2 linked regions of the Silvibacterium dinghuense genome follow. The protein of the gene in region 1 interacts with the protein of each later gene in a pairwise test. Links are inferred from orthologs where the notes say so. Each region holds a gene or a part of one and is shown on either strand. Other genes may lie near its edges. The genes, in order: ruvC and ruvA.

Region 1 (3,135 bases):
ACTACTGGGGCTCCTATAACTACTGGGAGGATTTTGCGGCGAACAGCGGCTCAGTGGTCTACAACGCGACGGCAGGACCGGCCGGCGCGGCGACCAATAACTGGGAAGCATGGAATTACGACCACTGGGGCGTCTTCGATCCCGGCCTGTACGACGCGACCAACGACACCACGGATAACTACGAAAACACAATTCCGAGCTATGTGGCGAGCCTGAGCGGCGCCAGCGGCAGCAACGGCGTGAGCACGCGGACTCCGGTGTGGACGGTGCACTTTGCCACGCCGGCCGATGCGGCGAACTATAGCTACGCCGTGCTGTCGGTGGCGCTGGCCTGCGACTACGGCAGTTACGTGGTGAAGTTGAACGGGACCACGCGCACCTGGGGCTACCGCTCGACTGTGGCCTCCGATTGCTCGGTGCGCAGCGGGCTCTCCGGCTACTATCAGTGGGTGGTCTTCCAGTTCCCGGCGAGCGCGCTGAGTGCGGCAGGCGCCGACAACGTGATGACCATCGGGGTGAGCCAGACCTATGGCGCAATGGACGACGCGCTCCGGCTGGAACTGACGAATACCTCGGCCGCGCCCACCTCGACAAACTGGTACGACTACGAGTACGTGAGCACCTCGAGCACCTCGAGCACGTCAAACAATGTCGCGGCTGATGATGCGGTGAACAATCCTTAGGCTGTATCGACCTATTGAGCTTTTGACGTTTTTCTTCTGCATGCGATTGTCATCTCGACCAGAGCGAGACAGGTTTATCGTCTCGCGGAGTGGAGAGACCTGCTTTTTTCTGTTCGCGCCGGAGGCTTCCAGCCGCAAACAGGCAAACCGCAGGTTCCTCCACTGCGCTGCGCTCCGGTCGGGATGATGACAATTTCACTTAGAAAAGTGCTTGCTTGCGAATAGGTCGATACCGCTTGGTCCACCCGTCTCTAAGCTATGAAAACAACGCCGCGGACCGAATGAAGAATTCGGTTCGCGGTTTTGTTTGAAAAACCGGCTTGGTGTGATGCCGGGGGAGAGCATTTCCCTCCTTATGTCGATTGTCGTCCTGTGCGGTCACGTACAACTTCAGGCAAACTGCTCTAAACTTCCACCATGCGGGTCTTTGGTATTGACTGTGGCACGGAGTGCACCGGCTACGGCGTGGTGGAATGGAACGACGCGGCGCGGAATCCCGAGCTGCAATGGCGCGACGCCGGTGGTATCCGGCTTTCTAAAAAAGACACCACGCCGCAGCGGCTGGCGCAGGTCTATGCCGAGCTCTGCGCCCTGATCGCGCTCCACCAGCCGGACATCGTCGCGATCGAAGAGGTCTTCTACTCGGTCAACGCCAAGTCGGCGCTGAAGCTGGGCCAGGTGCGCGGTGTAGCGCTGCTGGCGGCTGCGACGGCCGGGCTTCCGGTGGCCGAATACGCTCCGCTCAAGATCAAATCCACGGTGACCGGCTACGGCCTCGCGCAAAAGGAGCAGGTGCAGTTCATGGTGGCCCGTCTGCTGCGCCTGGACGTAGTGCCGGAGCCCGCCGACGCCGCAGACGCGCTGGCGATTGCCATCTGCCACATTCACCACGCCCAGACCCTCGAGGCGGTGCGGCGGTGAAAGCGGTTGCGGCGGCATGGCTGTTTGCCGTGGGATCGGCCGTAGCACTGGGCCAGCAGGCAACAATCACTTTTTCCTTTGAAAATCCGCAGTTGCAGCCCCCGCAATACAGGATCACGCTCCACGAGGATGGAAGCGGCCAATATGAGTCCGCGGCCACGCCTGCGACGGCAGGCGTAGATGTTCCAACCAGCGATGCAGCCGCCCTGAATCTTCCCGCAATGAAGCGCGAGATCCGGATTGCCGACCCACTTCTGGAACAGGTATTCGCTCTGGCGCGCTCCCACCACTTCTTTGACATGGCGTGCGAGGCTCCCAAGGAGCACACGGCGTTTACCGGCAAAAAACTGTGGAGTTACGAGGGAACGGATGGCCACGGTGCCTGTACCTATAACTTCTCGAAGGATCCGCAGGTGAACGCTCTGGGGGAGCAGATGGAGGCGGTCGCCTATACGCTGGCCGAGGGGCAGCGGCTGGATTTGCAGCACCTGCACAGCCGGCTTGCTCTCGATGCGGAGCTCGAGAATCTGCAGGATTCTTTCCGGGAGCATAGAGCGGCGGAAATCGCGAATATCGCGCCAACGCTCAAAGCCATTGCTGGCGATCAGGAGGTCATGGAGCGTGCCCGGAAACGTGCTCTGTCGCTTCTGGCTGCATCTGAGAAAGAGGGAGCGCAGTAAACCTTTCGACAAATGGATCATTTGCCGGGGGTGATGCGTCTGAATATCAGCAGGTGTCCGGCAGGAACGAAACTCTCGGTCGAGTTTCGGGGTTTTGCAGAGGTTGGACACAGGGTTGGGCGCGCTGTGCGCCGGCTAAAAGGAGGTGTCTATGGGGCACCTGGGAAATCAAGCATTGAAGCGTTGGCTGCCGATTCGAGGAATTTTTTCAGGTCTGGTTCTTTCCGTACTGTTCTCCGGTGCCGTTGCCTTGGCACAGGATCAGGACTCCGTGCCTCCGCCGCCTGCGGACTCGACGGTACAGACGCCTGTGACAGGGAGCGCTGTCCGCGCGGTACGGCTCAGCGATGTCGAGGGCAAGGTCCAGATCTCCTCTGACGGGCAGTCAGACTTCGATCAGGCGCAGCAGAATATGCCGGTCATGCAGGGGATGCGGCTGCATACCGGAGACGACGGCCGGGTAGAAATCCAGTTTGAAGATGGTTCGGTCGTCCGCGTGACGCCGAACAGCGCCTTGACACTGACGGAGCTGCGGCGCGATGCCGACGGGCACACAGTCACCGCGATCACCGCGGACGGCGGCCTGACCTATTACGAGCTCAATGGGCAGGCGGGGCAGTACACGGTCCATCTGGGTGGCGAGACGCTGACGCCTGCCGATAGCAGCGTCTTCCGCGTGAATCTCGACCAGAATCCTGAAGTTGCCGTGATGCATGGCACCGTGAAGGCAGTCGACAGCGCGAACGGAAGCATCGACGTACACACCAACCAGACGGTGAAGTTCGCCGCGGCCAACTCCTCACAATATGACCTGGTGCCGAGCATCGATTCGGACAGCTGGGACCAGTGGA
Region 2 (3,127 bases), on another replicon or contig:
AAGACCAGCGAGCCTGGCGTCTCTCGGTGGGCGACCCCGCGCCCGATGACTTCTGCTGGGATGAGCCCTACACGCTGCCGGAGAATCTCTACCTCGCCTGGCAGCGCGGCGCCGGTGACCGTTACCGAGCCATGGCTGCCCGCTATCTCCTCGACAAGGGCTGGTTCACGCCCCTCGCAGCCAACCAGAACGTGCTGCCCAATCACCACGCCTACAGCCACTGCAACTCGCTCAGCTCGGCTATGCAGGCGTATCTCTCCGATGGCAGCGAGCCTCACCTTCAGGCTGCAACCAATGGCTTCGAGATGATCCTCGCCACGCAGAGCTTCGCCACCGGAGGCTGGGGGCCGAATGAGAGCTTCGTGGTGCCCGGCACCGGCGCGCTGTTTGCCAGCCTCACCGGCACCCATCACAGCTTCGAGACCCCGTGCGGCTCCTATGGCCACTTCAAGATCACCCGCTACCTGCTCTCCGTCACCGGAGACGGCCGCTACGGCGACAGCATGGAGCGCGTTCTCTACAACACCGTCTTTGGGGCAAAGCATCTCCAGCCCGACGGCACGGCCTTCTACTATTCCGACTACAATTTCTCCGGCTCGCGCTTCTATTTCCCTGACAAATGGCCCTGCTGCTCCGGCACGCTGCCGCAGGTGGCCGCGGATTATCATCTCCTGGGCTACTTCCAGGGCCGCGATGGCAGCCTTGCCGTCAATCTCTACCTGCCCTCGACGCTCAAGTGGACCACTCGGGACGGCGCAGCGCTCACCCTCACGCAGTCGGGCGATTACCCGTTTGAAACAACCGGCGACCGCGGCCACATTGCTCTCCGCCTCGAGCTCAACCGCTCTTCCACCTTCCCGCTGCGCCTGCGCATTCCCGCCTGGGCGCATGCCGATGGCGGCCCGCACATCACCGTCAATGGCGATCCCACTCCCATCTCTGTCGACAAGGGCTTCGCAACGCTCCGCCGCACCTGGCATCACGGCGATCAGGTCGAACTCTCATTCCCCATGCCGCTTCGCGCCGAGGCCATAGACCCACAGCATCCGGAGACCATCGCGGTTCTTCGCGGACCACTGGTGCTTTTCGCGGTTACCGACAAACCGGTGAAAGCGACCCGCTCCCAGCTCCTCGCAGCAGCCAATCGCGAAGGCCATTGGCAGGCTCGAACAGACTCCGGCCTCATCGAGCTGGCGCCGTTTACCCAGCTCGAAGACCGCGCGTACTCGACGTATGTCACGGTGGGGTAAGAGATGAAGCGCGCCGGGTTCTTCTCCATTTGAGAAGGCGGATCAGACTCACGACCAACGGGAGCGCCACGCGAAGCAATTCGCCCCACGTGAAGTGGCGACCAGCGGGAGCGGAGGCCGAAGGCGGACCGCCCTGCGCGCAGTAGCTAGCGGATCACCTTCAACGCCGCCCGGAACAACCCGTCGAAGTCTTCGCCCAGGGCCTTGTCCTTCGCCACCGCCGTTTCAATCGCCTTCTGTGCCGCAGGCCGCTGGTAGCCGAGATTCACCAGCGCCGAGAGCACATCCTCACCAGCTGGCCCCGCCGAGACGACCGCCGTCGGAGCTGCGGCCATGTCTTCGAGCTTGTCCTTGAGCTCGACCACCAGCCGCTCGGCCAGCTTCTTGCCCACGCCCGGAATGCGCGTCAGCGTGGCGTGATCCTGTCCGCGAATCGCGCCCACCAGCATCTCCGCGTTCAGCCCGCTCAGAATCGTCACCGCCAGCTTTGGTCCCACGCCGCTCACCGTGATCAGCCGCTCGAAGAGCCGCTTTTCATCCCGGTCGAGGAAACCGAAGAGCGCCAGCAGGTCCTCGCGCACCTGGGTGTGGATGTAGAGCGCGACCTCTGCCCCCTCGGCGGGCAGTGAAGTGAAGGTGGGAATGGTGATGGTCACGTCGTAACCCACGCCCCCGGCCTCGACAATCGCCTGGCCCGGCTGCTTCGAAAAAAGGCGTCCCCGCAGATGCGCAATCATGCACTGATTCTAGCGAGTCGGCGGTCAGGCGCGCGCTTTGCGCGCGGAGCAGCCAGTCACAAAGACGGCCAGTGGCGGGAGCCCCACCCATGACAAGCCGTTTCGTCATGGGTGGGGCTCCGAGGATCTCACTGGTCGTTCCACAACCGACCGCATCCCCACTGACCACTGGCCGTCTCATCCCTGACCGCTTTTTTGCCTGACCGCTGTTCTTGCCGGTGTATGGTAGCGCTATGAATCCGTTCGACTCTTCTGCTTGTTCCTCGAAAACTGTATCTGTCACGGTGACGAATCGTCGCCGCCTTGCGCTCGGCCTTGTAGCTGCGCTCGCGCTTGCCGCGCCCGCCTTCGCCCAGCATCCTGACGGTCCTCCGCCGGCCGATAAAGCCGCCGCCGACAAGCCGGACGCGAAATCGTCCGACCTGAAGCCTGCGCCGCCGCTCCCCGCCGATGCGCATGTCGAGCAGTCCATCGAGCTGAACGGCAAGACCCTGCACTACACCGTCACCGTCGGCACCATCCCGGTCTACGACAAGGACGGCAAGGCCTCCGGACAGGTCGTCTTTACCTCTTACACCGTGCCCGGCGCCAACCGTCCCGTTACCTTCGCCTTCAACGGCGGCCCCGGCGCTTCGAGCGTCTATCTCAACTTCGGCGCCATCGGTCCCAAGCACCTCAACGCCGGCAATGACGGCGACAGCCCGTCCGATCCCGCAACGCTCTCCGACAACCAGGGCACCTGGCTCGGCTTTACGGATCTGGTCTTCATCGACCCCATCGGCACCGGCTTCAGCCGCTCCCTGGTCAACGAGGCCGAGACCAAGAAGCAGTTCTACTCGACCGAAGCCGATATCGAGTACCTCTCGCGCGTGATCTACGACTGGCTGGTGAAGAACGGCCGCATGGATTCGCGCAAATACCTCGTCGGTGAAAGCTACGGCGGCTTCCGCGGACCCCGTGTTCTCTACTACCTGCAATCGCAGCTTGGCGTGGGTCTCAACGGCGCGGTGCTGGTCTCGCCCTACCTCAACCCGACCATCGACGAAAACGGGGACCTCTCGCCCATTCCGTGGATGGTGACGCTGCCTTCGATCACCGCCGCCAACCTCGAGCGCCAGCACAAGCTCACGCCCGAGGCTA

What was found.
Region 2: the proteins of ruvC (region 1) and ruvA interact in binary tests that used the Escherichia coli proteins (3 or more experiments, as listed by UniProt). The link is inferred for Silvibacterium dinghuense from one-to-one orthologs.

Annotation. Positions count from the first base shown.
Region 1 is NZ_SDMK01000002.1:262,883-266,017, forward strand. Bases 34-2,852 are described here. They hold ruvC (crossover junction endodeoxyribonuclease RuvC), read left to right. Parts: upstream 34-1,100; coding sequence 1,101-1,604; downstream 1,605-2,852. Other genes in these bases: ESZ00_RS10370 (choice-of-anchor D domain-containing protein), read left to right, coding at 34-683; ESZ00_RS10380 (hypothetical protein), read left to right, coding at 1,601-2,284; ESZ00_RS10385 (DUF6600 domain-containing protein), read left to right, coding at 2,535-2,852. Outside these bases: more of ESZ00_RS10370, read left to right, coding at 1-33; more of ESZ00_RS10385, read left to right, coding at 2,853-3,135.
Region 2 is NZ_SDMK01000001.1:2,023,346-2,026,472, reverse strand. Bases 193-3,003 are described here. They hold ruvA (Holliday junction branch migration protein RuvA), read right to left. Parts: upstream 1,988-3,003; coding sequence 1,397-1,987; downstream 193-1,396. Other genes in these bases: ESZ00_RS07905 (S10 family peptidase), read left to right, coding at 2,272-3,003; ESZ00_RS07915 (beta-L-arabinofuranosidase domain-containing protein), read left to right, coding at 193-1,250. Outside these bases: more of ESZ00_RS07915, read left to right, coding at 1-192; more of ESZ00_RS07905, read left to right, coding at 3,004-3,127. UniProt on the Escherichia coli protein: The RuvA-RuvB-RuvC complex processes Holliday junction (HJ) DNA during genetic recombination and DNA repair.